DNA from 2 places in the Lysinibacillus sp. FSL K6-4013 genome. Region 2 is predicted to be linked to the other one. Evidence: predicted binding sites of a transcription regulator. Region 2 holds the regulator's gene; the other holds the start of a gene.

Region 1 (5,146 bases), 1.6 Mb from region 2:
TATGCAACCTTTGAAGAATTACAAGAAGGCTTACGAATCCTGCATGAATGTGTGGTTGCGGCTATGGTACGAAAGAGTAAGTAAGGACTTTTTCTGAGGTTAGGGAAACGTGAAAGTGAGGAGGTCGCTCTAAATAAGGTGAGAAGTGATCATGGAATTCAAGAATCCGCTCCCAAGTGGGTGAGAAGTGATCTAAAAAGAGAGGAATCCGCTCCAAAGTGATTGAGAAGTGATCATAAAGATGAAGACCCCGCTCCAAAGTGGTTGAGAGGTGATCAAAAAAGTAAGGTCCCCGCTCCAAAGAAAGTGAGAAGTGATCAAAAAAGTGAGGCCCTCGCTCCAAAGTGGTTGAGAAGTGATCAAAAAAGTAAGAAACCCGCTCCAAAGTGAGTAAGAGGTGATCCAAAAGAGAGGAATCCGCTCCAAAGTAATTGAAAAGTGATCAAAAAAGTGAGGCCCCCCGCTCCAAATTCAGTGAGAAGTGATCAACATAGCAAGCCCTCTCTTAATCAAGTATCCACGCTCAGTCACTCATCTCAACAGCAGAAAAGAAAGTGAATAATCCGAGCATTGTATCCATACATTTTAGAAGAATAGAAGTATTTTAGTTTGATTACGAACATAAAGAGGTGAACGATTGGAGAATTTGCCGCCGGGTTATTTTCAGGTGCCTCAGCCTATTCGAGGTGATGGGGCTGGAGGGGTGGATAAGGGGCCACGGGATGTTATGAGGGATTTAGAAAATCCTGATATGCTGGTGCCACCAACGACCGATGCGGGTTTGATTCCAAATTTGCGTTTCTCGTTTTCCGACACGCATATGACCTTAAATCAAGGTGGATGGTCTCGGGAAATTACGGTTCGTGAATTGCCGATTGCTACGACTTTGGCGGGTGTGAATATGAGTTTGAAACCAGGGGGCGTACGTGAGCTACACTGGCATCAGCAGGCGGAGTGGTCGTATATGCTGCTTGGTCATGCTCGTATTACGGCTGTCGATCAGAATGGTTGTAACTTTATAGCGGATGTGGGGCCAGGCGATTTATGGTATTTTCCACCTGGCATACCCCATTCCATTCAAGGGCTTGAGGACGGCTGCGAATTTTTATTAGTATTTGATGATGGGCATTTCTCTGATCTGAATACACTGTCTATCTCGGATTGGTTTACTCATACGCCAAAAGAAGTGTTATCAGCGAATTTTGGGGTTCCTATTCATGCTTTCGATCACATTCCGGGTGAACAAGTGTATATTTATCAGGATCGAGTGCCAGGTCCTATCGAATCACAGAAAGTGCAATCTCCTTATGGGGAGGTTCCGCAAACCTTTAAACATCGTCTCTTGGCACAGCCACCATTGAAAACACCTGGAGGAAGTGTGCGCATTGTCGATTCGACTAATTTCCCAATCTCTAAAAATATCGCGGCTGCACTGGTGGAAATTGAGCCAGGGGCGATGCGGGAGTTGCATTGGCATCCGAACAACGATGAATGGCAATATTATCTGCAAGGAAAAGGACGTATGACAGTTTTCACAGGAAATGGAACGGCTCGAACATTTGATTATCGGGCGGGAGATGTTGGCTATGTACCATTTGCCACGGGGCATTATATTGAAAATACTGGAACAGAGCCATTATGGTTTTTAGAAATGTTTAAAAGTGATCGATTCCAAGATGTGTCCTTAAATCAATGGATGGCCTTAACTCCGACAGAATTGGTGCAAAGTAATTTGCAGGTCGGTCCTGAGCTGCTTGAGGCTCTCAGAAAAGAAAAATGGCCAGTAGTGAAATATCCTGGTTTTTCCTATTATCCGAAATAATCAAAGCAGGTGAGGATGTTCTCGCCTGCTTTTAGTTTAATATTGATATTTTTTGCGTGTCAGGAGCAAAATAGCGATGGCTGGTATTGTACAAATGAGCATGGCTGCGAAGGACAGTCCTGGCGATATTTCGTATAAATAGCCACCTAAAAACGTCAGGATGGCGGTACTTAAGCCCATTGCTAATGCAGAGTATAACCCCTGTGCATTGGGGATTTGTTCCTTTGGTAGCGCTTTTGTTAAGTAGCGAATAAAGGCAAAATGCGCTAAAGCAAAGGATAATGCATGCAAGGTTTGGGAAGCGATAAATACCCAGACATTTGGGAACATAAAGATAAGTAACCAACGTAGGGAAGACCCGCTCGCTGCTAAGAGTAATAGGGACGATGAGCGCCATTTTGTCAATAACGTATCAGCCTTCATAAAGTAAAGAATTTCGCAAATAACAGCGATATTAATAATCATACCCATATAGAATGGATCAACCTGTAAATCTTCTAAATAAATATAACCGTAGCTATAATAGGAGGCATGTGCACCCTGGAGCAAGATCACGATGAATAAAACAATCGGGAAGCCTTTGATCGTCCATAGTGTTTTCATCGACAATGATTTTGCACGCTGTTCTTTTGTTGGTACTACGAGTAATTCCTTTGGTGTTGCTAATTGCTGCATAAGTAACATGCCCATCAATCCTATAATCATGCTCCAAAAGATGATGTTCTTTCCAAAAACGCCTGTCAGCATACTAATAATTAAAACAGCGATGACAAAGCCAAATGAACCATAGGAACGGCTTTTACCATAATGAATATTGCCATACTGCACAAGCGTAGCGGCACTGCTTTCCACAGCAGGTAATAGAGCTGGGTAAAAAACACTAAATAAAATGGTCACGATTAATAATGCTGTAAAGCCTGTGCTTGGAATATAGAGCAAGGCAGTTAGCAACGAGCCTATTGCTAAAATTGTAATGAGTCGTTTATTGTGTACGTATTTTGCAAGTGTTGGGAAGAAGAAGAGATTGGATGTGGCACGAGCTAGGAGCCCACAGCCCATCACTACACTTGCCTGCGAGACGGTTAGATGTTTCGCATCCACCAGCCAACCTGTCCAGTAGGGTAAGAAAATGCCCCACGTGATAAAAAATGTAAAGAAATTCTGAGAAAGCCATCGTTGATTGTTCATATAATTTTCGTACCTCCATTAACTATGTTGAATAATAGCATGTTCATCGCTACAATAATGTGAGATATCTCATATTTTTTATAGGAGAGAGAGAGAAAAAAATGCATATTTTAACAGCTGAAGCCCGTACCCATTATCTTGAAAAATATCCGATCGATGATTTTTTCTCATTTGATATCAATCCCTATTTAGAAGTCCGTCAGTTTGACAAGGGTGAGTGGATCTTCCAGGAAGGCTCCTTTCCAGACACAGTGTATTACATGATAGAAGGAAAGGCGAAGCTCTATATGACACATAAAAATGGCAAGGTTTCGCTTATTGAATACCTAGAAGCTCCTCTTTTTATGGGGGAAATTGAATTATTAAATGAGGCTAGGTATACAAAGGGGATACAAACCGTCACCAAAACAATTTGCTATTCAATTACACAGTCATGTAAGGATAAGTTACTTGCGGATGCCTTGTTTTTACGTAGACTTTGTGTATTTTTAGGGGAAAAAGCGACAAAAATGACATCTAAATATACACAAAATCAGGCCTATCCGTTGGAAAATCGCTTAGCAGCCTTTATCCAATTATCTGCCGACCAAGGTGTCTACAAGGAAAAGCATACGGAAATCTGTGAGTATTTAGGGGTCTCCTATCGCCATTTGTTATATGTCTTGGCACAGTTTTGTGAAGAGAGGATTTTGGAAAAGCGTAAGACGGGCTATCAAATTATTGATAAAACCCGTCTAGCCCAGCTTGCACAGGAAATACTATGAAAATAACCATTCCATAAAGGTTTCCTATTTTAATTTTTTCACGGTGTTTCCTATTTTTAGTTATGACAGCTAAGAAACACATCGCTACAGTTTTATAAGGAAAATGGATTTGACTTCTTTAGATGAAGTCAAATCCATTTTTGTTGTATTCACTTTTTTTAATTAGCCAGCGAGCGATATCCTTGCCGCTATGGTAAAAGTCCACTTCATTTACCTTGTTTTTTCGGATAGAGAGGTCAGGGATGTTTTCTAAAACGTCAAAAGGTAAAACACCGATACATAAATGATTATTTGATGGAAAATCTCCTTGCGGCTTATTGCCACTTTGTATCGCTTCACTATGCTTGTTCATTGAGTTTTGTGTCATATGGAATGCAAGTAGTTCTCCTTGTGCCAATGCAGTGCTTGATGAGTAACCAGTACCTTTCATTCAACATGCCCCCTTTTGTCGTTACATTTATTGTACAAGACTAGATGGAAAAATAGTCGTTATTTACAAGGCTTTTACAATAACTTTAAGGTTCATGGAAGATTTAGTAATTTGTAACCGTATTCATACCATTATGGAATAAAAACCATAGAAAACTGATATATATTCTTTTAAAAAAACTCATACACAAACTATTGTGAATTTTTCTAACACGAAGTATTATTGTAATTAGATTTAACGTGAAAGTTTTCACAAAGTCGCGAAATCGTTAGGAGGAATTTTTAATGAGTGCAATTCGAGTAGGTATTGTAGGATATGGAAATTTAGGACGTGGTGTGGAGTATGCCATTTCACAAAATCCAGATATGGAATTAGTAGCGGTGTTCACACGACGTGATCCTTCGACAGTAAACGTAGCAAGCAATGCGAGCGTATATTTAGTAGATGACGCTGAAAAATTCCAAAACGACATTGATGTTATGATTTTATGTGGTGGTTCTGCAACAGATTTACCAGAGCAAGGTCCACATTTTGCACAATGGTTTAATACAATTGATAGCTTCGATACACATGCGAAAATTCCTGAATTTTTCGATGCTGTAGATGCAGCGGCACAAAAATCTGGTAAAGTATCTGTTATCTCAGTTGGTTGGGATCCAGGTCTATTCTCTTTAAATCGTCTATTAGGAGAATCAGTATTACCAGTTGGTACAACATATACATTCTGGGGCGATGGCTTAAGTCAAGGACACTCAGATGCTGTCCGTCGTATCGAAGGTGTTAAAAATGCTGTTCAATACACATTACCGATTAAAGAAGCGGTAGAGCGAGTTCGTAACGGTGAAAACCCTGAATTAACAACACGTGAAAAACATGCACGTGAATGTTGGGTTGTGCTAGAAGAAGGTGCAGATGCAACAAAGGTTGAACAAGAAATTGTCA
Region 2 (5,146 bases):
TGAATAATGGAATGATATTAGCAATAGAATCAAGCTGTGATGAAACAGCTGCAGCGATTATTCGAAATGGTCATGAAATCGTGTCGAATGTTGTTGCTTCTCAAATAGAGAGTCATAAGCGTTTTGGTGGAGTTGTCCCAGAAATTGCATCACGCCATCATGTTGAACAAATTACGATGGTAATTGAAGAAGCTTTAGCTCAAGCAAATCTAAAGCCGTCAGATTTGGATGCGGTTGCTGTTACAGAGGGTCCAGGTCTTGTAGGGGCATTGTTGATTGGCATTAATGCGGCGAAGGCTTTTGCCTTTGCAAACAGCTTACCCATTGTGGGTGTGCATCATATTGCAGGTCATATTTATGCCAATGCGCTTGTTCAGCCAATGGAGTTCCCTTTATTAGCACTAGTAGTTTCAGGCGGTCATACAGAGCTTGTCTATATGAAGGAGCATGGTTCTTTTGAGGTCATTGGTGAAACACGAGATGATGCTGCTGGTGAAGCATATGATAAAGTGGCACGTGTTTTAAATTTACCTTATCCTGGTGGGCCACATATTGATCGTCTTGCTCATGAGGAAGGAGAGGCTGTGCCTTTTCCAAGAGTATGGTTGGAAGAGGATTCGTATGATTTTAGCTTTAGCGGTTTAAAATCAGCTGTCATCAATTATAAACATAATATGGATCAACGAGGTGAAGCCATTTCACCAGCAGCTGTTGCCAAGGGATTTCAGGAAAGTGTTGTTGAAGTACTGACAGCTAAAACATTGCGTGCTGCTCGTGAGTATCAGGTGAAACAGGTTATTGCAGCTGGAGGTGTAGCCGCAAATAAAGGTTTGCGAACTTCTTTGGAGGCTGTATTTGAAGAGGAAGGTATCCCGTTTTTTGTACCACCGCTTAAATTGTGTACTGATAATGCGGCAATGATTGGCGCAGCTGCTATGCCGATGTATGAGGCTGGTATTCGAGGAAACTTAATGATGAATGGACGTCCAGGAATGGAGTTAAAATCCTGGATATAGTATGGAAAAGAGGTATCTATATTTTTAGATATCTCTTTTTAATTGTCGAATAATTGTTGATAAAAAGGAACGGTGCTAAGGGAATAATAAGTAGAAACAACAAAATTGACAAATTTTTCAGAAAATTATCCACAGGTAAAAGAGCGAAATAAATAGCGAACACGCGTACTTATACACAAATTGTTGATAACTTGTGTATAACTTGTGATTATTCAATATATAGTAGCTTGTTTTATACGATACAATGTGGATAAAATAATTTTTTATTGTGGACAGTGTGGAAAACTCTGTTGATATGTTGGTATTACTAGATTTATAGTGTGTATAAAACTGTGGGCATTTTTTGTCGAAAAATAGCACTTGACCAATATATATGAAAAATGAAGACAAGTAAAGAAAAAGCCATGTGAAAGGTCACATGGCTTACATCTTTACATATTAATATTTTCGAGTTCTTCATTTAACTCAAGCCATTCTAATTCTAATAGCTCATGCTGTTCTTTAGCAGTTGCTAATTCGTCTTGAAGCATTGAAATTTTTTCATGGTCAGTGAAAATGGCAGAGTCACATAGAGCCTCCTCTAGGCTTGCAACAATAGTAGATGTTTCTTGCATCTTGCTTTCTAAATCTTCGATCGTACGTCTAATTTGACGTTCACGTTTTTTTGCCTCTTTATCTATTTTTGATGTAGACGTTTTATCAGGCAGATCTTGCTGTACTTGGGGTTGAGAGGCAGCATTCATTTGTGCTAGTTCCAATAGTTCCTGCTTTTTCTCTATATAATAATCGTAGTCACCTAAATATTCAAAAGAACCCGTTCCAGACAACTCCACCACTTTCGTCGCAATACGATTAATGAAGTAACGGTCATGTGAGACAAATAGAAGCGTACCAGGGTAATCAATTAAAGCATTTTCTAAAACCTCTTTGCTATCTAAGTCTAAATGGTTGGTAGGCTCATCGAGAATTAAGAAATTAGCCTTTTGCATCATTAGCTTTGCGAGCGCAAGGCGTGCTTTCTCGCCACCCGATAAAGAGGATACTGCTTTATCCACATCTTCACCACTAAAAAGAAAACGGCCTAATACAGTACGAATATCTTTTTCGTTCATAAGTGGCCATTCATCCCATAATTCTTTCAGGACACTCTTATTACTCGAGAGCTTTGCTTGCTCTTGATCATAATAGCCAATTTGTACATTCGTCCCATAACGAATACTGCCTGCAAGAGGGGCTAAATCCTTTACAATTGTTTTTAATAATGTCGATTTACCAACTCCATTTGGACCAACAAGGGCAATCCGATCCTCGCGAAAAGTGCGAAGGTTTATCCCACTAGAAATGGTACGATCATTATAACCAATCGTTAATTCATCAACAGATAAAACATCATTTCCACTTTGACGTTCAATCGAGAAACCGAAACTAGCGGATTTCTCATCACCGTCCGGGGATTCCATCCACTCTGTACGTTCAAGCATTTTACGTCGACTTTGTGCCATTTTTGTTGTAGAAGCACGTGCAATATTTTTTTGGATAAAATCCTCTAGCTTGGCCTTTTCATCTTGCTGACGTTCATAGAGTTTGACATCACGTTCATAATTTTTAGCTTTTTCATCTAAATAAGCACTATAATTACCAGGATATTTGGTAACACGATGACGGGATACTTCGTAGACAATAGAAACGACTTGGTCTAAGAAGTAGCGGTCATGGGAAACAATTAATATTGCGCCTTCATAGCCCTTTAAATAGGATTCCAACCAAGATAATGTTTCGATATCTAAATGGTTAGTAGGCTCATCGAGAATTAAAAGATCTGGTTTACTAAGTAAGAGCTTAGCAAGTGCTAAACGTGTGCGTTGTCCACCAGATAAGGAACTGATGGGTTTGTCATAGTCTTCGGAATAAAATTGCATACCATGAAGGACTGATCGTATGTCTGATTCATATTGATAGCCGCCAGCATCCTTGAACGTATGCTGTAATTGATCGTATTCCGACATAACTTTCGCATACATAGTAGGATTTTCATAAACAGTAGGATCAGCCATTTGTTGTTCAAGTGAGCGTAGGAGCTGTTCTTGTGCTAAAAGTGATTCGAAAATAGTCATCATTTCATTCCAAATCGTTAGCGTAGAGTTTAATCCTGCATGTTGCTCTAAATAGCCTATTTGAATACCCTTTGGGATAATGATATCGCCTGAATCATAGGACATTTGACCAGCAATTATTTTTAATAAAGTAGATTTACCTGCACCGTTTCGTCCTACTAAGGCAACACGGTCACGGTGTTGAACTTCTAATTTAACACCACTTAAAATTTCATCTGCAAGAAAGGATTTAGTTAGTTGATTGACCTGTAAAACAATCATTCTTGACACCTCAATTCTACCTTAGTGTAATGGATGAACGATTTGCATGCAATGTCCGTGCTTTACTTATTCCTAGCAGTCATGTAAGATTGAAACGATTTCTTTTTAGTTAGCTGCGTATAAGGCGCCATTAACTAAAGAGAAATACAGCAGGGGATTGCAAAAATGTTGTATATTGTTAAGGATGAATGTATTAAAATTAGTAGTTAAAGACAGTAAAATTGATGGAGGTACATCATAAGGAGGAAAAAGTTTGAAACAAGAATTAAAAATTCCACAAGCCACTACAAAAAGACTTCCTCTTTACTATCGATTTATTCAAAACTTTGCACAAGAAGGTATGGAACGTATTTCGTCGAAGGAATTGAGTGAAGCGATGAAAATAGATTCTGCAACTATTCGCCGTGATTTTTCTTATTTTGGTGCACTTGGGAAAAAGGGTTATGGCTACGATGTGCAGCATCTATTACAATTTTTTAGCCAGACGCTTGATCAACATGAAACGACAAAAGTAGCGTTAATTGGTGTGGGGAATTTAGGCAGTGCATTATTAAAATATAATTTTCAAAAAAATCATAATACACATATTGTGGTAGCATTCGATTCAAAAGCACCGAAGGATGGCAAAATGATCAGTAACATTCCTGTTTTTCATCCAGATTTATTGGAAGAAAAATATGCAGAATACGGTGCAGAGCTTGCTATTTTAACCGTTTCACCACGCTCCGCTCAAAAAATGGCGGATCGCTTAGCAGCCATGAATGCAAAGGGAATTTTAAACTTTACGCCAGAGCGATTAACAGTACCTGAAAGAATGCAGCTTTTAACCATCGATTTATCGGTAGAGTTGCAAGCGCTTATTTATTTAATTCGTAATCAGGAAGAGTGAAAACCATACATATTTTTAAGTGTAATTCACCGTTTCTGTCAAGATAGATAATTTAAATAAAATGAGGTCAAATCAGTGAGAGTGACGAAAAACTTTCACATATAATTAGTTAGCAAAATGGCGAAATATGCGTTAAAATGATGGATATAAAGAGGAGGTGGCTGTAATGGGTGGTATTGGTCCTATGAGCCTCATTATTATCGGAGTTGTCGCGTTACTAATTTTTGGTCCTAAAAAGTTACCAGAGCTTGGTAAGGCATTTGGTTCAACACTACGTGAATTCAAAAATGCTACTAAAGGTTTAGCCGACGAAGATGATGATGATAAGAAAAAGAAAGAACTAGATAAGTAAGTTAGGATGTTGAGGAATGAATCCAAAAGATCTAACTGTCATTGAGCATATAGAAGAATTAAGAAAACGGCTGTTCATTGTTGCCGTTTTCTTTGTTCTAGCTATGGCCGGCGCCTTTTTTGTCGCAAAGCCAATTATTAAATATCTTCAAATTACTGGAGAATCCTATAATATAGAACTCCATGCGTTTGATGTAGTAACACCGCTTTCAATTTATATTCAAGTTATATTTTTAATCTCTTTTATTGTTTCTTCGCCAATTTTAATGTATCAATTGTGGGCATTTATAAGTCCAGGACTAAGGGACATAGAACGAAAAGCAACCTTAAAGTATATTCCGTATGCGTTTTTATTATTTTTAGCAGGGCTGTCCTTTTCTTTCTTTTACTTATTTCCTTATGTCATAAAATTTATGATGGGTTTATCGAATGAATTAGACATACAACCAACAATTGGCATAAAGGACTATTTTTCATTTTTATTTAGACTTACAATTCCATTTGGTTTCCTTTTC

Evidence for each region. The regulator Rex, encoded in region 2, represses fermentation and respiration genes when NADH is low (regulators of the CRP and FNR family bind a similar motif). The targets are predictions, from matches to a motif close to TTGTGAAATATTTCACAA.
Region 1: yeiL (transcriptional regulator YeiL) is a predicted target of Rex. The motif match lies at 3,068-3,085, and genes of this name have one in related genera.

What each region holds. Positions count from the first base shown of each region.
Region 1 is NZ_CP152031.1:2,521,636-2,526,781, reverse strand. Features, by position in the region: gene MHB39_RS12515 (PLP-dependent aminotransferase family protein) at 1-84, shown strand, start outside; gene MHB39_RS12510 (oxalate decarboxylase family bicupin) at 638-1,822, shown strand; gene MHB39_RS12505 (MFS transporter) at 1,859-3,010, opposite strand; gene yeiL (transcriptional regulator YeiL) at 3,112-3,774, shown strand; gene MHB39_RS12495 (hypothetical protein) at 3,893-4,204, opposite strand; gene MHB39_RS12490 (diaminopimelate dehydrogenase) at 4,489-5,146, shown strand, end outside.
Region 2 is NZ_CP152031.1:4,129,730-4,134,875, reverse strand. Features, by position in the region: gene rimI (ribosomal protein S18-alanine N-acetyltransferase) at 1-3, shown strand, start outside; gene tsaD (tRNA (adenosine(37)-N6)-threonylcarbamoyltransferase complex transferase subunit TsaD) at 1-1,016, shown strand, start outside; gene MHB39_RS20440 (ABC-F family ATP-binding cassette domain-containing protein) at 1,448-3,391, opposite strand; gene MHB39_RS20435 (redox-sensing transcriptional repressor Rex) at 3,645-4,280, shown strand; gene MHB39_RS20430 (twin-arginine translocase TatA/TatE family subunit) at 4,447-4,632, shown strand; gene tatC (twin-arginine translocase subunit TatC) at 4,649-5,146, shown strand, end outside.